Linked DNA regions of Pelosinus sp. IPA-1. The protein of the gene in region 3 interacts with the protein of the main gene of each other region in a pairwise test. Links are inferred from orthologs where the notes say so. Each region holds a gene or a part of one and is shown on either strand. Other genes may lie near its edges. The genes, in order: groL, QSJ81_RS01500 and grpE.

Evidence for each region.
Region 1: the proteins of grpE (region 3) and groL interact in binary tests that used the Escherichia coli proteins (3 or more experiments, as listed by UniProt). The link is inferred for Pelosinus sp. IPA-1 from one-to-one orthologs.
Region 2: the proteins of grpE (region 3) and QSJ81_RS01500 interact in binary tests that used the Escherichia coli proteins (3 or more experiments, as listed by UniProt). The link is inferred for Pelosinus sp. IPA-1 from one-to-one orthologs.

Annotation. Positions count from the first base shown.
Region 1 is NZ_BSVC01000001.1:661,224-668,210, forward strand. What follows is about bases 1,575-4,558. They hold groL (chaperonin GroEL), read left to right. Parts: upstream 1,575-2,235; coding sequence 2,236-3,882; downstream 3,883-4,558. Other genes in these bases: QSJ81_RS03035 (ANTAR domain-containing response regulator), read left to right, coding at 1,575-1,747; groES (co-chaperone GroES), read left to right, coding at 1,921-2,205; QSJ81_RS03050 (YmaF family protein), read left to right, coding at 4,400-4,558. Outside these bases: QSJ81_RS03030 (histidine kinase N-terminal domain-containing protein), read left to right, coding at 1-1,163; more of QSJ81_RS03035, read left to right, coding at 1,166-1,574; more of QSJ81_RS03050, read left to right, coding at 4,559-4,780; polysaccharide deacetylase family sporulation protein PdaB, read left to right, coding at 5,061-5,801; aminofutalosine synthase MqnE, read left to right, coding at 5,937-6,987.
Region 2 is NZ_BSVC01000001.1:337,927-344,782, reverse strand. What follows is about bases 1,906-4,758. They hold QSJ81_RS01500 (Nramp family divalent metal transporter), read left to right. Parts: upstream 1,906-2,619; coding sequence 2,620-3,897; downstream 3,898-4,758. Other genes in these bases: QSJ81_RS01495 (metal-dependent transcriptional regulator), read right to left, coding at 3,942-4,364; QSJ81_RS01505 (ABC transporter substrate-binding protein), read right to left, coding at 1,906-2,008. In the rest of the region: nikB (nickel ABC transporter permease), read right to left, coding at 1-510; more of QSJ81_RS01505, read right to left, coding at 458-1,905; QSJ81_RS01490 (HD-GYP domain-containing protein), read left to right, coding at 4,816-5,883; QSJ81_RS01485 (2-oxoacid:ferredoxin oxidoreductase subunit gamma family protein), read right to left, coding at 5,964-6,494; QSJ81_RS01480 (thiamine pyrophosphate-dependent enzyme), read right to left, coding at 6,491-6,856. UniProt on the Escherichia coli protein: H(+)-stimulated, divalent metal cation uptake system. Involved in manganese and iron uptake. Can also transport cadmium, cobalt, zinc and to a lesser extent nickel and copper. Involved in response to reactive oxygen.
Region 3 is NZ_BSVC01000007.1:211,410-218,300, reverse strand. Bases 1-2,888 are described here. They hold grpE (nucleotide exchange factor GrpE), read right to left. Parts: upstream 1,777-2,888; coding sequence 1,225-1,776; downstream 1-1,224. Other genes in these bases: QSJ81_RS18050 (TCP-1/cpn60 chaperonin family protein), read right to left, coding at 1,812-2,888; dnaK (molecular chaperone DnaK), read right to left, coding at 1-1,161. Outside these bases: more of QSJ81_RS18050, read right to left, coding at 2,889-3,377; heat-inducible transcriptional repressor HrcA, read right to left, coding at 3,469-4,497; radical SAM family heme chaperone HemW, read right to left, coding at 4,601-5,737; lepA (translation elongation factor 4), read right to left, coding at 5,754-6,891. UniProt on the Escherichia coli protein: Participates actively in the response to hyperosmotic and heat shock by preventing the aggregation of stress-denatured proteins, in association with DnaK and GrpE. It is the nucleotide exchange factor for DnaK and may function as a thermosensor.

The DNA.
Region 1 (6,987 bases), on a different replicon or contig from region 3:
GCATTTCCAAAGGTGAGGCAATTCATGGGCAACGTGAATGGGCACTTGGCATGTGGATGGAAATGCAAGTCTATCCTGTACGGGATGCAAGTGGTAACGTAATTGCAGCGATCAGTTTTGAAACCAGTTTGGAAGAATCTCATATGGAAGGTCATCAATTGCTTGTAGAGACTGCTCAACTATTGCTGTCAACAGTGAAAATACCAAGCAGTAGTAAGTATTATCGATCTTTATCAGCGAGTGATGGTATTTTGATAATCAACGAACAAGGAAAGATTGTTTTTGCTAACTCAACAGCGGAGAGTATTTATAAGGTTCTAGCTGTAGGGTGTATTGTCGGAAGGCGTATTTATGATCGTCAGGCCAATATGGGATTAGCCCAGAAGGCGATAACCGTGCAAGAACCTTGTGAGACTGAATTAACTGCTGGAAATATGATTTTAGTACAAAGGGCCATTCCTATTGTCGTTAACCGGGTAAGTGTCTGTACAGTGATGATTTTGACAGATGTTACCGAATTAAAAAAGAAAGAAAAAGAGTTACTAATAAAATCTGCAGTCATTCAGGAAATACATCATCGAGTAAAAAACAATTTACAAACCATTGCCAGTTTGTTAAGGTTACAAGCAAGACGTACCAAATCACAAGAAGTAAAAGCAGCTTTAAGGGAAAGCGTAAACCGTATTTCCAGTATATCTGTTGTTCATGAATTTTTATCACAGCAAGATGCAGAGTTTATTGATGTGGCAGAAGTCGCAAAAAATATTCTCGATTTAGTCATACAAAACATGCTGGAACCCGATTTCAACTTGCAAACTATTTTCAATGGGGAAACAGTAGTATTCCCTTCTGAACAAGCTAGTAGTTTGGCACTCGTCATCAATGAACTCATTCAAAATTCAATAGAACATGGTTTTATTGGCAGGCATGAAGGTATCATTGGGGTGGACATTACGACGATGGAAGACAAGTATAAAATTGAAATATATGATAATGGTATTGGTATGCCACCAACATTTAATCCACAATTATCGAATAGTTTAGGATTGCAGATTGTACGCACTCTTATTGAAAGTGATGTTGGCGGTAGTTTTGAAATGTATACAGATCAAGGTACCCATGCTTGTATTACCATTCCCCGTAAGGTGGAGGGAGGAGTTTGAAAATGGAACCATTGCGGATTGTAATTGCAGATAATGAATCCATAATTCGAATGGATTTAAAGGAAATTCTAGAAGAGGCGGGTCATACAGTAGTAGCTGAAGCTTCTGATGGTTCACGGGCCGTTGATTTGGTCCGTCAATATAGACCTGATTTGGTTATCATGGATATTAAGATGCCAGAAATGGACGGTATTACAGCTGCCAAAATAATTTCTAACGAAAAACTTGCTCCAGTATTATTGCTTACAGCCTTTAGTCAAAAAGATATTGTAGAAAAGGCCAAAGATTCAGGGGTTTTGGCTTATTTAGTTAAGCCTGTGAAAGAAGTTAATTTATTCCCTGCAATGGAAATTGCTTTATCACGTTTTCAGGAATTTGCCGAATTAGAACAAGAATTAGAAAATGTAAAACAGTCCCTTGAGACTAGGAAGATTTTAGATCGTGCAAAAGGAATACTAATGGATGCATATAACTTGAGCGAAACAGAAGCATATAGGCGTATTCAACAGTATAGTATGAGTAAACGCAAAGCAATTAAAGATGTGGCTGAATCCATAGTGCAGGCAGCAACTAAGAGAAACTAAAAGTAGAAAAGCAGGTAAATTTATATTTTTTTTAAAAAATACTGATTTTTACCATGAAAACACTTGCTTTTTCTTGCTGAATTTTATATCATAAATTATGTGATTAGCACTCGCTAGCATTGAGTGCTAACAACGTTGCTACTATAATACACATCATGAAGGAGGATATTTCAATGATTAAGCCGTTAGGTGACAGAGTGGTCATTAAGGTCTTAGAGGGTGAAATGAAAACAAAAAGTGGTATCGTATTACCGGATACTGCAAAAGAAAAGCCACAAGAAGGAGAAATTATCGAGGTTGGTACTGGTAAAGTATTAGAAAATGGCCAACGTATTGCTCTTGATGTAAAAGTTGGCGATAGAATTATATTCTCCAAGTACGCTGGTACAGAAGTGAAATTCGAAGGACAAGAATATCTGATCGTAAGTGAAAGAGATATTTTAGCAGTTGTACAATAATAAAATTATTAATTAGGGGGATTACATAAAATGGCAAAGCAAATTTTATTTGATGAAGATGCACGTCGCGCGCTAGAAAGAGGCGTTAATGCTCTGGCAAATGCAGTAAAAGTAACATTAGGACCTAAGGGGCGTAATGTTGTACTTGATAAAAAATTTGGTGCTCCTACCGTTACAAACGATGGTGTAACAATTGCTCGTGATATTGACTTGGAAGATCCGTTTGAAAACATGGGTGCGCAACTGGTGAAAGAAGTTGCTACCAAAACTAATGATGTAGCAGGCGATGGCACTACTACTGCAACCTTATTAGCACAAGCTATGATTCGCGAAGGTATGCGTAATGTAGCAGCAGGTGCAAACCCTATGATTATTAAAAAGGGTATTGAAAAAGCAGTAAAAACTTTAGTAGAAGAAATTAAAAAATCCTCTAAAAAAGTAGAAACTAAAGATGCTATTGCTCAGGTTGCTTCTATTTCTGCAGCTGATGAAGAAATTGGTAACTTAATTGCAGAAGCGATGGAAAAAGTGGGTAAAGACGGTGTTATCACTGTTGAGGAATCCAAAGGCATGGGAACTAACCTTGATGTAGTTGAAGGTATGCAATTTGACCGTGGCTACATTTCCCCATATATGGTAACTGATACTGACAAAATGGAAGCGGTCTTAAATGATCCTTATATTTTGATTACAGATCGTAAAATTGGTGCGATTGCAGACTTACTTCCTACTTTAGAAAAAGTAGTACAACAAGGTCGGGAACTTTTGATCCTTGCTGAAGATATCGAAGGCGAAGCATTAGCAACCTTGGTTGTGAATAAATTACGTGGTACATTTAAAGCCGTAGCTGTAAAAGCTCCTGGTTTTGGTGATCGTCGTAAAGCTATGTTAGAAGATATTGCTGCTTTAACTGGCGGTACTGTTGTTACAGAAGAAATTGGTCGTAAGCTTGATACTGTTGAGCTTGTTGATCTTGGTCGTGCGCGTCAAGTTCGTATTTCTAAAGAAGAAACTACAATCATTGATGGTGCTGGCGATGTAACTCAAATTAAAGCTCGCGTTAGCCAAATCAAAACACAAATCGAAGATAGCACTTCAGATTTCGATAAAGAAAAATTACAAGAACGTCTTGCTAAATTATCTGGCGGTGTAGCTGTTATCCAAGTAGGTGCGGCTACAGAAGTAGAATTGAAAGAAAAGAAATACCGCATCGAAGATGCTTTGAATGCAACTCGCGCTGCTGTTGAAGAAGGTATTGTCGCTGGTGGTGGTACTACTTTCATTGACATTATTTCCGCTCTTGATAGTATTGAAGCAACTGGTGATGAAAAGACTGGTGTTGATATTGTAAGACGTGCCATTGAAGAACCAGTACGTCAAATCGCTAACAACGCAGGTCTTGAAGGCTCCATCGTTGTTGCAAACGTGAAGAAAGCTGGTAAAGGCATGGGCTTCAATGCATTAACTGAGCAATATGTTGATATGATTGCTGCAGGTATTGTTGATCCAGCAAAAGTAACTCGCTCTGCACTGCAAAACGCAGCTAGCATTGCAGCTATGGTATTAACTACTGAAACTTTAGTCGCTGATAAGCCTGAGAAAGACGGTGGCGCTGCTGCTGCTATGGGCGGCATGGGTGGCATGGGCGGAATGGGCGGAATGGGCGGCATGATGTAATATAAGCCTCAAACCCCTTTGCAGGAACGGGTTTGTCCGCTGAATTACACCAAATGCTAACATTTTGCTAACGTAAAAAAAAATTTTAGAGGCCTCGCATTAGTTGAGTAAACTTTTGTGCGGCCTCTTTTTTCATGTCCTTATTTCTGCTAGTATCCGATGTACAGTTTTTGGATCGGGTCTTTTTCATTTAATCATACGATTCATCCAGTTTCATACTTTAGATAGAAAAAAGGACTACTTGGCTATAGGCAGTCCCTGCAATCACATGCGGAGCAGAAGTGTGGCATCCAATATAAACTATCTTCTTTATTTATTCTCTTATCCGACAGAAGAGTATTCCATCCTATCTAGTTATTTGGAAAAGATTACCTGAACTACATGCGCGTCCAGACCTACATGTAGCCTATCAGTAACTGATGCTGCCAGTGGACACAATCTGGCTAAACTTGAACGTATATTAGGCTCTCCAGGAGCATATTATTCAATGCCGTATAAAAATGAAGGAGGTATAATAATGGCTGAAGACAATAGGAAGAAACATGATTGGGATTGTGATTGTGAGTGCGAGTGTGAGTGCCCTCCAACCCAAACACATGTACATGAATTTGAAGGAAGCGTCAAGATTGCTGAAGCGTCCACGGACCCCCATAACCATCGGTTTGCCGGGGTTTCAAGTGAAGTGATACCGTTTGAAAATAGTCATGTGCACGAATTATTTACAAAAACAGATTTTTACGAAGACCACCACCACGAAGTTGCAGTCAGGACTGGTCTCCCAATTGATGTAGGTAATGGCAGACACGTGCATTTTAAAGCTGACATAACCACTGTGGCTGATGGGCACGTTCACGAATTCCAAATTGCTACCCTAATTCAAGACCCAATTGGCGATTAACCTATTTATGGATCAAAGCTCCGCTTATTTGTGGAGCTTTGATATTTACTGAATATAGTAATAGTTCGTTTATCCACGCATCTTTAATGACCGTCGTTAAACAAGTTGCAAGGTAAAGAGTCGTAGGCGGCATGATGTACATCGAATGCTAACATTTTGCTAATGAATGTAGAAGTTGCTCGCAAGGTAGAATTTTGCGAGCAACTTCTTTTTTTATTTATCTTCATAAATTATCCTTTTATTGCATACATACTAATGTAGCGGCGGAAGGGGGACGGATATGGTTTTAAATCTAAGGCGTTTATTTAATCGTAGACATTTATTTTATGGGATGATAGGACTTTTTGCGATTAGTGCTGTGTATATTCAAGTGGCGGAACTTATTTCTTCAGGACCTATAGCGATTGCTGGTACTCGTACTGAACGTAAGGTAGTAGCGTTAACCTTTGACCATTCTTGGGGCAATAAGTTTACACCCTCAATCTTAGATACATTAAAACAGCATGATACGAAAGTAACATTTTTTATTATGGGACCTTGGGCCAAAAAGTATCCAGATGTGGCAAAACGTATGGTAACAGATGGGCATGAAATCGCAAGTCATGGTTATCGCCATGAAAATTATGGTGATAGAACAAGAGAATGGGTTAAGGAAGATATTGAAAAATCACATGAATTGATAAAAGAAGTGACTGGTGTAGATGCTACGTTAATTCGTCCACCGAATGGCCATTATAGTCAACAATCTTTAAAAGTAACAGATGAATTAGGATATAAAACTATTATATGGAATATTGACTCTTTAGACTGGAAAAATCCTGGTCGCGATGTTATTGTCGAAAGAGTTATGAAGCGTTTGAAACCTGGAGGGATTATTCTTATGCACGCATCTGATACTCCAGTTCAGACAGCGGAAGCATTACCTATTTTATTAGATAAAATAAAGGCTGAGGGTTATGAAATTGTCACTGTGGGTCAACTGTTAAGTCAACATGCACAAAATGGGATACTGAGACATTAAAAGATTGCTTTATAGCAGTCTTATTTTTTTTGTAATTGGCAGGGAAACGATAATAATACCGCGAAGAATAATAAGTTGCATAACTTGACAAAGTAGTATGATAAACTACATCATATAATGATGAGGTGTCAAAAGATGAATTTGATAGAGAAAGCCGTAAAAAAAGTAAATAGCGGTGAACGCTTGCATTTTGCGGAAGCATTAGCCTTATATCAAGATAATGATATCTTAAAGTTGGCTAGTCTAGCACGTAGTGTCAAAGAACGTAAATCAGGCAAACATGTGTATTATAATGTGAATCGACATATTAATTTAACTAATATTTGTGTATCAGGTTGCCCTTTATGTGCCTTTGGCTGCAAAGCGGAAGAAGAAAGGGCTTATGTTATGGATAAAGCAGAGGTAATCCGGATTGTAAGTCAAACAGTTAAAGATACCCCTGACCTTAGTGAAATACATATGGTAAGTGCACTGCATCCAGATAAGCCTTTTCCCTATTATCTTGAAATCGTCGCCGCAGTAAAGGCTGCTGCACCCCAGGTCCATTTGAAGGCCTTTACTCCTGTAGAAATTGTGCATTTTTCCAATATTTCTAAATTGAGCATTAAACTTGTGTTGGAACAATTAAAAGCTGCAGGCCTGGATTCTTTGCCAGGGGGTGGGGCGGAAATTTTAGATGACAGTGTTCGTAAGGTGATATGTCCTAATAAAGCTACGACGGCTGAATGGATAGAGGTTATTACTACCGCCCATTCTTTAGGACTGCCCACTAATGCTACCATGTTATACGGGCATATTGAAACCATAGAACAACGTATACAACATCTCATTACATTGCGCGAAATTCAGGATCAAACGGGCGGGTTTCAGGCCTTTGTAGCCTTTCCTTTTCATCCTGCCAACACGGGGCTTGCCGAGTTAGAGCGAGTAGCCTCCTGGGAAGATTTAAAAATGATTGCCCTTGCAAGAATTATTTTGGATAATTTTGATCATGTAAAAGCCTTTTGGATGATGTTAACATTACCGATTGCCCAATTAGCGCTAGGCTTTGGGGCAGATGATCTAGATGGTACAGTGGTAGAGGAAAGGATTATTCATGCAGCAGGTGCTACAACAAAAACAGGAATTACAAAAAAAGAAATAATTCATTTCGTTGAAGAGACGGGCTACCTTGCTGTGGAACGAG
Region 2 (6,856 bases), on a different replicon or contig from region 3:
AAGCAGCAGCCCCAGCCAAAAAGTCGGAATGGAAGCCCCCATAAGGCAAAAACCAGTAGAGAATTTATCAATCCAACTCCCGGCAAAGCGGGAAGATAAGTATCCAAAAATTCCAACCAAGACTATTGTCAATAGTAATGAAGTACCAGCCAGCAAAAAAGTGGCAGGAAAAGCGTGGGAAAGTTCTGCGACAACAGGACGCCCCGTCATTATAGATTCACCCAGATCCAATTTCAGCAGATTGCCCATATACCGAAAATACTTCTGGTAAACAGGATCATTCATGCCCATTTCTTGTCTTAAGGCTTCTACCTGTTCTGTGGTTACAGCCACTGTATCCACCCGGAGCAGGGACAACGCCGCATCCCCAGGAGCTACTTGAACAATGGCAAAGCTAACCAATGAAATTATCCATAAAAGAAGAATGGCTTCACTTATCCGTTTCAATAGCCAGTTTTTATTCTGAAACGATATCCAAATCCTTGGTAACCATTTGGAACTCAAATTCATTTGATGGAGTCACCCAACCTTTCACATTTTTACGATATGCAGCCGTTTCATATGGAGAAGTTATATAGGCATTATAAGCTCTTTCTTCAATCATTGTAGCGATTGTCTTCGCCGTTTCATTTCGCTTAGCTTTATCGATAGTCTGATTATAGGTATCCAATAAAGAAATTAATTCTGGTACAGTGAGGCGACCATGATTTTGCATACCCTTTGGCGAAAAAGCAGCATTCAGGAAGAAAGCTCCATCCCCTCTGGTGGTTGTCAGTAAGGAGTAAGTCACTAGATCCCAATTTCCTTGGGGCAGATATTCATCAATATTCTCTGCTACTTGAATTTCCATTTCAATTCCCACTTGCTTAGCCGTTGCTTGAACAATTTGTGCAATCTGAGGCAATTCAGGACGAGCAATATAGGTAGCCATTCGAAGTTTGATCGGCTGGCCATTTCTAAGCACCTTACCATCTTGCACTGTCAAACCAGCAGCCTGAAAATGTTGTAATGCCTTTTCTATACTGTAAATATGAGGTTTGGAATCAGGAGAGAAGGAATAAATTCCTGGAAAAGGATTATAGGCTACAACAGCTTCTTTTCCCATAACCTTATCAACAATTTCCTGACGATTAATGAGAGCATCTATTCCTTTGCGGAATTCTTCATTACTCCATAAATCTTGATTCTTGCCAGCATAATTATAAATTAAATGATAAACTCTTTTGCCTGGAACACTCTCTACTATTACTTTGTCATCTTTGCGCAATGTTTGCAGCGTATCCAGTGCCGGGCGATAAATGATATCCGCATCACCGGATTGCAGTGCCAATAGACGAGCATTTGCATCATCATTAAATGTCATAATAACTCGATCCAGCTTCGCTATACCATTCCAATATTGAGGGAATTTCACCAACTCTGCACCTTTAGCAATATCAAAACTGGCAAACATAAATGCGCCTGTCCCAATAGGCGGCTTATTGTCTGGTACCGCAACATCCATTATCACCGTATTGTAATGAACTAATTCTGACGGAAGAGCCGGATACGGATTTTCCGTAGTGATTTTCAGAATATCACCTGCTACCTCGATAGCAGTAATTTTTAAAGACGCTTTTACGCCAGGATTTGCAGAAATAGAACGCTCCAAACTAGCCTTAACAGCCTCAGCAGTCAGGTCTTTTCCATTATGGAATTTCACTCCTTTACGTATTTTAAACTCCCAATGCTGACCATCCTCGGATTTCCAGCTTTCAGCCAGCCAAGGATAAAGCTCTGTTGTTTTTGGATCCAATCCAACCAGGGTTTCCATAGCTCCAGAATTTAATATAAAACTAAAATGACACCGATGAGGGTCCATCGTATTCGCAGGCCAAACCGTAATAAATTTAAGTACCTTCTCTTTTGTACCGCTACCGCTCTTCTTTTCAGAGGAGCAACCAGCCGCTGCCAGCATCAAACAACTGAATAATCCAACAAGAATCCATAAGTAAGTACATTTTTTCATTTTTTTCCGCCTTTTTCTTATATAGTATTTTACTAATGTCTTCATAAGAAGACAAAAAAAACTCTCGGTATAAACCGAGAGTGAAACACAAAGAGAAACGCTAAATTACAATTAGGAAATAATAACGCACAAAAAATAAACATAAAAATTTCGCGTAAATCCCCTCCCCATCTCTCGCAGGTCATATCGGTGACTGTTATATAGGCAGTTCTCCTGACTCTGGATCATCGCTCTCCCAAACCTTCCCAAGATGATTTATCTCAGTGGCACAACATGGGTTTGCTCCTCATTACAGTGGCGGGACCGTATCGGCATTGAACCGATTTCCCTATTAAGCCCCGAAGGGCACCTATACCATCCATATGAATTTTTTCAATATCATAGGATTGACTCTATAATATTTTTACAGAATTGTCAAGCAGTTCCTTGCTAACGATCTATTATCTTGCATCCCGCCCAGTCCGCACAAGATGTAACGCTGTTAGTCACAAAATTATTATCATTACATATTATATAGTAATTAAAGCGTTTTAAAAGTTAGCCATGGCTAACCATACTATTGTGTTTTGTAGTATTAATTAAACATAGCACTTATGTAAGGAGTGGGAATATTGAAAGATGATCAATTTATCACCAGCTTACCGATTAATTTGCCATTAATACCTGGAGAAGAAATTAAAACCAAGGCCAAAGGGCTATTAAAATACCTCGGGCCTGCTTTTATTGTCAGCGTAGCATATATGGATCCAGGAAACTTCGGTACTAATATTAGTGGTGGTTCCCAATTTGGTTATAACTTACTATGGGTCATTCTTTGGAGTAATTTGATGGCTATCTTTGTCCAAATTCTCTCCGCAAAAGTTGGCATTGCTACCGGAGTTAGTTTGCCCGTACACTGCGGCAATGTCTTTTCACGAGGCGTGAATTGGTTCTTATGGACTATAGCAACCTTAGCGGCTATGGCTACCGACCTTGCAGAGTTTTTGGGAGGCGTCCTCGGTTTTTACTTATTATTTAATATCCCCTTAGTTTGGTCTGCAATACTTACAGGGTTTATTACTTACTTCATCTGCCACATGCAAAAATATGGGCAGCAAATTGTGGAACGAATCATTACGACAATGGTAGCCGTTATAAGCATATCTTATATATGGGAAATGTTTATGTCTAGTCCAGAATGGGGGCAAGTTGCTTATCATGTAGCTGTTCCTATGCTCACCGCTGACAGCTTACTGGTAGCTGTCGGCATGCTAGGAGCTACGGTTATGCCTCACGTTATTTATCTACACTCTCATTTGGTCCAAAATCGCCGCACAAATGACGAAAACGACTGTGTTCATCATTTAAAGATGGCCAAAATAGATGTATTCGTTGCTATGAATATGGCCTTTATTGTAAATGCCGCTATGGTTATCGTATCAGCAGCCATATTTAAAGGCAATGGTCTTACTGTTGACAGTATTGAAGCAGCTTATATGACCTTGCAGCCTCTTATGGGCAATATGGCAGCAGGAGCCTTTGGCCTCGCTCTTTTAGCCTCAGGATTATCTTCTTCTACTGTTGGCACTATGGCTGGAGAAGTTATCTTAAATGGCTTCGTGGGCTTTGATATCCCTATTAGCATCAGGCGCCTCATTACCATGTTACCTGGTATGGCTATTATCTTAGCAGGTATCAATCCGATGAGTGCCCTTGTAACAAGTCAAGTCGTATTAAGTTTTGCTTTACCGGGTGCTATTATTCCCCTTTTGCTAATTAGTAACAAAAAGGAAATCATGGGACGTTTTAAGAATAGTACTATAACTAATGTATTGGGTTGGATTATCATTTGCATGATACTTACCTTGAATGCAGTCTTACTGTACCTAATCTTTTCAGGGCAAGCATAATATATTTCATGTACTTAAGACCAATGGTACGCTTTGGTTAAGCTTTATTCTACAGCTTGGTTTTTAGCCACATATTCTAAAAATAGCTGATAACATTCTGGGTGATTTTTCATAAATTTCACTACTAATTGGATAGAATGAATCGTACCTTGGGATAGATAATGCTCCATCGCTTCTGCCTCAGCATCGCTATCACAATCAGCACAAATCAAGGTCAAAAACTCTTGTAATAGTCTATTCCGTTCAACCAAAAAACTTCCCATTTTTTTACCTGAATCTGTCAAGCTGATTACACCATATGGCTGATAATGAATATATTGGTCTGCTTTTAACTTCCCTAAGGCTTTACTAACAGAAGGCAAAGATACCCCTAATTTTTGGCTTATATCAGTGACACGAACAATTTCATTCGTTAGAGACAACCGATACAATTCTTCTAAATAATCTTCTAAACTAGGTGATAGCATTTCCAGCCGCCTCCCACGATATTAGCGCCCACTCTTATTCTACTACTATGATTTTTCACTAAAAAATATTCCACCGCTAAAAAAAAATCGAAAAATAAGACTAGATATTCCATCTGCTAACAATTTCTGATATACTCTTCAGTATATGACATAATCTGCTATAATTATATGCTATTATTTTAAAACTGACACCATTCACGAATGATAGTTACCTAGTTTTCTATTATTAAAACTTTTATTAGCAAACATACTGAAAAGTATGGACGCAAAGCTATAGGGTCTACGGATTTTTTTAAAGATCTATGATCGCCACGCTGCATGATTATGATAAGCTTAACTGGCTCATTATGCAGTTAAGCTTTTTTTATACGCTTACTTTGCTAATAGCCTTATCGATTAGAAACACGAGCATAATTTATGCTGATTTTTATACAACAAAGGAGCTTTTATCTTGAGACAAATCAGTTTAAACGATGTTATCCCAGGTATGACATTAGCGCGACATCTTTTAAATAAAAAGGGACAGGTATTGTTGGCTTCGGGAGTGACTTTAACTGAAGAATATCTCGACAAACTGCGAGATTTGGATGTAAATGCCCTGTTTATTAGAGACAATCGATATGCCGATATAAAAATTCCAGAATATCTTTCCCTTGAAACACAACAACGTGCTTTAGCTATATTAAGTATTACTATGGAGAAAGTCAATCGGGGCGAAAATTTTGCCATGGATCCAATCTGCAGCCTTGCTTCTGATATTGTAGAAGAATTAATCCTCCAACCATCCGTAGCCATTCAATTAACGGGTATTGCAACCCATGATGATTATACCTTAGCACACTCTCTAAATTGCGCCATATACACAGCATTACTGGCCCGCTTTTGCGATTTTTCCATTGTACAAATCAAAGAAATTACCTGCGGTGCATTGCTTCATGATCTGGGAAAAATAGAAGTAGATAAAGAAATTATCAATAAACCTGACCGTTTGACTGAACAGGAATTTGGAATTATTAAGCAACATCCAGAGTCTGGATTTCATTTATTAGTAAACAAGCGATGGGAAATTTCAAGTCTTGTTGCTCATATGGCTTGGCAACATCATGAAAAGGTTGATGGTACAGGTTATCCCCGTGGACTACAAGGGGAAGAAATTCTCAATTATGCGCGTTTACTAACAATAACAGATGTTTATGAAGCCATCACTGGACACCGCCCTTATCGCAAGGCTATGGAACCAGACGAAGCATATAACATTATTGCTTCTGGCCTCGGAACTAGTTTTGACGAAACTTACGGGCGAATTTTCTTATCAAAGATAGCTACCTATATGCCCGGCATGGAGGTCTTACTGAATACGGGAGATTTGGCTGTTGTTGTTTCCATCCCTAATTCTTCCCCACAACGACCTGTCATCCGCCTTATCTCTTATCCAGATGGCTCACCCTATATGCCTACTAGGGATATTCGATTAGCAGATAACCCTCAAATTTTGATTTCCAAGATTTCAAAATCCTAAAGAATAAGAAAAATGCTATATCGTTTCTGATCTGTAAAAGGGCCTACTCTTTGATAACCAAAGAGTAGGCCCTTTTGCTATTACCGATCTAGCCCTTTTTTTATTGCCTCCATATTAACGGCAAAGAGTTCTGGCTTTTTCTTACCTACCACTTCATGCATTGCTTTCTCTATGGCATTAACATTGAGTAACTTCAAGTTTGGAATAAGTGCCCCCAGGCATACCATATTAGCTAGGGCTGGTTTTCCCAATTCGTTGGCAATCTCTGTTGCTGGCAAGGAAATAAGTGTAATATCATTCCGAATAGCAGTAGATTCTATAATCGAAGAATTAACAACAATCGCACCACCCGGTTTAATCCGTGATAAAAATTTATCATAGGAAGGCTGATTGAGCACGATCGCCACATCTGCTTTTTCAATTACTGGTGAGTGAATTTCTTCGTCGGAAATTATCACAGAACAGTTGGCAGTCCCGCCCCGCATTTCAGGGCCGTAGGAAGGAATCCAACAAACTTGTAACTCTTTTTCCATGGCTGCGTATGCTAATACTTTGCCAATAAACATGACACCTTGACCACCGAAGCCTGATAATATAATTGTATCAATCATAGCCCTTTTACCTCCTCAGGAACCTTAAGTTCTCCCATTTGATAAAGAGGTAACATTTTTTCCTGTAACCATTTTAAACTGTCCACAGGAGATAAGCCCCAGTTTGTTGGGCAGGTTGATAAAATACTAACTAAGGAAAATCCTAGTCCTAATTGTTGCACTTGAAAAGCCCTTTTTATGGCTTTTTTCGCAGCAAAAATGTTTTTAGGAGAATCAACAGATACAGCTGCCACATAGACTGCCCCTTCTAAGGTAGCTACGGTTTTAGGCAAATCGATTGGTGACCCAGATAAAGCGCAATCTCGCCCATAAGGGCTGGTAGTCGTAACTTGACCCGGAAGTGTAGTTGGAGCCATTTGTCC
Region 3 (6,891 bases):
AGTGTTACGCTCAATTATTTTAGTGAATACGCCACCTAAAGTTTCAATCCCTAAGGACAATGGAGTAACATCGAGCAATAATACATCTTTTACTTCGCCTACTAGTACACCTGCCTGAATTGCAGCACCTACAGCTACACACTCATCAGGATTTACGCCACGGTGAGGCTCTTTACCTAAGAAGCTTTTAATTGCTTCTTGTACTGCAGGAATACGAGTAGATCCACCTACAAGAATTACTTTTTCAATATCTTTAGGAGACAATCCAGCATCACTCATGGCTTGACGAGTTGGCCCCATAGTTGATTCTACTAGATCAGCAGTTAACTCATCAAATTTAGCTCTTGTTAAGTTTACATCTAAATGTTTAGGACCAGTTTGGTCTGCTGTAATAAATGGTAGATTAATATTTGTTGTTAACACACCAGAAAGTTCAATTTTGGCTTTTTCAGCAGCTTCACGTAGACGTTGTTCTGCCATACGGTCTTTTGATAAATCAATACCGTTTTCCTTTTTGAATTCAGCTATTAACCATTTCATAACGCGTTCATCAAAGTCATCCCCGCCCAAACGGTTATTACCATTTGTAGCTTTTACTTCGAATACACCTTCACCAAGTTCTAAGATAGATACGTCAAACGTACCACCACCCAAGTCAAAAACAAGTATAGTATGATCGTTTCCTTTATCAATACCGTAGGCTAATGCTGCGGCTGTTGGTTCATTAATAATACGTAACACTTCTAGACCAGCAATTGTTCCAGCATCTTTTGTCGCTTGACGTTGGCTGTCATTATAATAGGCAGGTACAGTAATAACAGCTTGGGTTACCGTTTGACCTAAATAAGCTTCTGCATCGGCCTTTAATTTTTGTAAAATCATTGCAGAAATTTCTTGTGGAGTATATGATTTATCATCAATTTTTACTTTATGGTCAGTCCCCATATATCTTTTAATTGAACTGATTGTACGTTCTGGATTGGATACAGCTTGACGTTTTGCTAATTGACCAACTAAACGTTCATCTGTTTTTGAAAAACCCACTACAGAAGGAGTAATTCTATTTCCTTCGGCATTCGCAATAACAACAGGTTCCCCACCTTCCATTACTGCTACACATGAATTTGTTGTACCAAGATCTATACCAATTACTTTTGCCATTATGTATTCCTCCTTGAAATATGTAAATTTTTATTTTTAAATGAAGCTTCTATTAAGTAACTTCTAATTACTTACTACCTTTACCATACTAGGTCTTATTACTTTACCTCGTACAGCGTAACCCTTTTGCAATTCTTCAACAATAGTACCATCTGGTTGTTCAGCGTCTTCTACTCGCATTACAGCTTCATGCTGCTGAGGATCAAAAGCCTTACCAACTGCCTCAACTGTTGTCAAACCACTTTTTTCTAAGACTTGTGCCAATTGACGATAAATCATCTCCACTCCAGAAAGCATCTTATCCGCATCCTGAGTAGCAATACTGCCTAAGGCTCGTTCAAAATTATCAATCACAGGCAACAACTCTAAGATAACATTCTGCGCTACAATATTTGATAACTCTTCCTTTTCTTGACGAGTCCGTCTTCGAAAATTATCAAAGTCAGCCTGTAATCGCTTATAGCGATCGTTGGCTTCTTCTAAAAGACGTTCTTTACCAAGAAGTTCCGCTTCTAGTGATGTACCATCGGCATCTTCTATCACTTCTACTGTCGGTTCCGATGTTACAGCGTTATCTTCAACTTCTTGCTCTAATTTTTCTTTTGTTTCACTCAAATATATCACCCCATATATAAAATTCCATTGTTTTTTTAGTTCTTGCCAGCAAGATTAGCTGTTTTGCTGTTCTCTTCTTTTTTCTTAATAATTGTATCTATACGCAAAATAGCTACTGCCACTTCTCCAGCTGCTTTGATTGCATGTAGTTTCACAGTTGCTGGATCCACGACTCCAATGTCCAGCATGTTAACGATTTCACCAGTATCACAATCTATACCTAATGAGTCTTTTTTTTGATTTGCATGGGCTGCAATAACCTCTTCTACTTTTTCTAGCGGATTGTAACCAGCATTTTCTACGATTTGCGCTAAGGGCCTTCGTAAAGCTTGGGTTACACAATCGACGCCATATGCCGCCATACCTTTTACGGCTTCTCGCGAGGCATTAATCTCACGGCTAATGGCAACCTCAATGGAGCCACCACCAGGAACATAACCGCCTTTAATGGCAGCTTGCACACTAGAAGCTGCATCTTTGGCAATACGTTGTCTCTCACCTACGACTTCTTCTGTTGCAGCACCTACCAGAATAGTCGCCATTGGCTTACCAGCGCCACCTAAAATACGAATATGTTTTAATTTTTCATCCTCATGTACCCTTGCTGCTACGCCTAAATAAGCAGCGATATCGTTACAATCTTTTTTAAGACCTGTGCGTTTTATCATTCGGGCACCCACATGTTCAGCGGCACGTCGTAATTCCTCCGCAGCCACTCGCTGAATCACCATAATACCAGAATCAGTAAGTATTTCCTCAGCAATATCATGAACACCTCTGTCTACCAAAACGACCTTAACACCAAGCTCCACGATTTTATGTATATTATTTTTAAATTCATTTTGCAGTTCAAGATAACGTTTAAACCCAAGTTCGGTACGAAGGGCTTCATCCCCTATTTCTTCAGGTTCTAAAGCATCATCAATAACTAACACTTTTATCTGACTTACTTCTAGGGGCATCTCTGTTGTCATTCTTTTTTTATCAATAATAACACCCATGAATACTTCGTTCTCGGCACCTTCTTGAGATAGGATAATGTCTGCTAATTTAAAATTACTTTCGCATAATTTTTCAATCCCTATAAGGCCTGCAGCTCGAATCACTAGTTCAGCAATATCTTTATATTCACGCCCAGCAATCATGGCAATATTAAGTAACACAGGATCATGTAAGTCATGAATTTGGTGGGCTCGTTGTTTTATTCCTTCTAATGCTAGGGTAATACCGTGCTTAATGCCTTCAATAACTCGAGCAATGGGTACACCTCTTACTACTTGGTTTACCCCTTCCCCCACCAAGCCGCCAGCCATAATCGTTGCTGTCGTTGTACCGTCTCCTACTTCAGCTTGCTGGGCTCTAGCTATATTAATCAGCATCTTAGCGGCTGGATGATCTACATCCATTTTTTCTAGGATGGTAACACCATCATTTGTAATAATTACTTCACCAAAAGAACCAAGCAGCATGGTATCGAGCCCTTTAGGACCAATTGTTCCCTCAACAGCTGCCGTTACAACACGAATCGCATTGGCATTTGTCATAAGGGCTGCCAGCCGTTCATCCGCTTCAGAACCATTACCAGCTTTATTTAGCTTCATTCCTGGTTCCTCCCAATTACAGTTATATTATATGTATGATAGAGTTAGCAATACCTTATTATGGTGAAAAGTTATTTCTAACTCTATCGTTTTATACTTTATATTTTTTCAGTACTTCACCTAAATGATTATGCATAAACTCTAACACTGACATCACTTTCCCATAATCCATTCTTGTTGGACCTAACACAGCTACAGTTCCAACTACCTGCCCATCAATACGATAGGTAGCCTGCACCATGCTGCAGTCTTGAATGCCACTATATTTATTTTCATCACCAATTGTAACAATAACGCCATCATTTCTTTGATTCTGCAAGATATTTGCTAAGAGTTGCTCTTCTTCTAACATATCCAGAAATGATTTTACTTTGTCGATGTTCTTAAATTCGGGCTGGCTTAACAATTGCGTCGTACCACCAAGATACAACCGCTCGTTTTTTTCCACCACTAAAGCCTTTTTTAAGATCCCCATGGCAGTTTCAAATAAATCCACGTCTACTAACATATCATTTTGGATATCTCTCAAAATAGATGCTTCAATATTGTCAAAAGACAAACCAGATAAACGCCGATTGATATGTTCTGCAATACGTTGTAAATCATTAAAAGAAAGACCTTTCGGTATATCTATTACCTTATTTTCGACAAAGCCTGTGTCAGTTACGACTACTAAAATAGTACGACAATCATCAAATGGTAGGAACTTTAGGTATTTAAAAGCACACTGTGATACCTGAGGCACCAAGACTAACGAAATGTTACTAGTAATTTTCGATAAGATTTTCGCAGTTTCCTGAAAAACTTCCTCAACGTGACGAGTTTTTTCCTGATACCAGTTTTTTATTAATGCGATTTCTTTATCTGACATTTGGGTTGGTTCTAATAAAGAATCTACATAAAAGCGATAACCTTTAGCAGAAGGGATTCGTCCTGATGAAGTATGGAGTTGTTCAATATAACCTAATAGTTCAAGATCAGCCATTTCATTTCGAATAGTTGCTGGGCTAACACCCAAATCATGCTTTCTAGCAATCGTACGTGAACCAATAGGCTCTGCGGTGGAAATATAGTCATCAACAATCGCTTGGAGAATACTACGTTTTCTCTTATCTAACATACAAGCTCCACCTCCTATTGTTAGCACTCTACACTGTAGAGTGCTAACGCCTATTAAAAAAATACCACTCCTACGCTCGATTGTCAAGATATAATAATCAGTTTTACTCAGGTAAAAATGCACGAAATACTACGTTGCCATACTTCATGCCTATTGTTGTTAAATATATCTGATTTTCTTCTACTACAATCAACTTTTGTCTTGTTAGTTTTTCAAGGACATCTTGGTACTGCTCCATAAAGTTATACGGAAAATATTCGTCAAACTCATTCATCGATAATCCTTGTACTGTACGCAATGCTAAAAATACATATTCAGCCATAGCCACTTCTATAGCTGGTGTCTCTCGGTCTTTAATTGGCGATTTCCCCATTGAAAGACATGTTATATATTGAGATACATCACTTACATTAGAAACCCGCTCTTTGTACAAAAAAGAATGCGCTGCTGCGCCTACCCCCACGTAAGGCTGATATTGCCAATATTTTAAATTATGACGACACTCAAAGCCAACTTTCGCAAAGTTCGATATTTCATACCTCATAAATCCACTTCTTGGCAAAAATTCCGTTGTATATTGATACATGTCCTCATCAATTTCTTCATCTGGCAGCATAAGTTTTCCTCGCTTTTGCATTGCCGCAAAAGGTGTCCCCTCTTCTACCTTCAATCCATAAGCCGATATATGGGTAACATTAAGCTTAATTGCTTGACGTACACTAGCCTCTAAGTCCAAAAGAGATTGTCCTGGTAGTCCATACATTAAGTCAATATTAATATTTTCAAATCCTGCATTTTGTGCTTCCTGTATTGCTTGCATTGCTTCTTGTCCACAATGTATTCTACCAATTGACTGTAGTAGTTCATCAGAAAAGCTTTGCACACCAAAACTAATTCGATTCACACCACTTGCCCTTAAGGCCCGTAGTTTATTTTGATCAACTGTACCAGGATTCGCTTCTATACTTATTTCAGCGTTTTTATCAATAATAAAGGAACTGTGTACACATTCTAATATCTTCCGTAAGGAATCCGTTGCTAATACAGTAGGCGTGCCACCGCCAATATATATTGTATCAATAACATCCCCAGATAAAACACCGCCCTTGCCAGAAATTTCCTGGCACAAGGCGGCAACATAGGGCTGATATAAATGGGTCAAATTGGCCTCAGATGGAAAATCACAGTATAAACACTTTTGCTGACAAAAAGGAATGTGAATATATAGACCCATTTTCATTATCCTAATCACCTTTTTAATCAATCTTTAATATGGCCATAAAGGCTTCTTGCGGCACTTCCACACTACCTACCTGTTTCATGCGCTTTTTACCTTCTTTTTGTTTTTCCAATAATTTTCGCTTACGGCTAATATCGCCACCATAACATTTTGCTAATACATCCTTACGCATTGCTCTTACAGTTTCCCGCGCAACTACCTTATTGCCAATAGCTGCTTGAATTGGAATTTCAAACATTTGTCTGGGAATAATTCCCCTTAATTTTTCTACCAATATACGTCCTCGATAGGTTGCCTTATCTCTGTGTACAATGATGGATAATGCATCAACAGGTTCACTGTTGAGCAAGATATCAAGTTTGACAAGCAAGGATTGTCGATAACCAATTAATTCATAGTCTAAAGAGGCATATCCGCGAGTAGCTGATTTTAAACGATCAAAATAATCATAAATAATCTCACTCAAAGGTAAATGATAGGTGAGCATGACCCTAGTTGTATCTAGGTATTTCATATCCTTGAATTCGCCACGTTTTTCTTGGGACAACTCCATAACTACACCTACATAGTCATTTGGAACAATCACCATAGCTTTAACATAAGGTTCTTCAATATGTTCAATTTCTTGGGGAGTTGGTAATTTGGAAGGGTTTTCGATTTCAAAAATTTCCCCATCTGTCTTGAACACTTTGTAGATAACACTCGGTGCTGTCGTAATCAAGGTAATACTATATTCCCTCTCCAAGCGTTCCTGTATGACTTCCATATGCAAAAGCCCTAAGAAACCGCAACGGAAACCGAACCCTAAAGCGCTAGAAGTCTCAGGTTCAAATACCAGCGATGCGTCATTCAGCTTTAATTTTTCCAGAGCATCGCGAAGCAAATCATATTCAGAACTATCTACCGGGTACAAACCACAATAGACCATAGGCGTAACCTTACGATAACCTGGTAAAGCCTCCGCAACAGGACGCTCAGCATCAGTGATCGTGTCACCAACTCGAACATCTTTAACATTTTTAATACTACCTGCCACAAAACCAACATGACCCGGAGCCAGTTCACTAACATTGGTCATAGCCGGTCTAAAAACGCCTACCTCTGTCACTTCAACGATTTTATTGGTAGCCATCATTTTCATTTTCATACCAGGT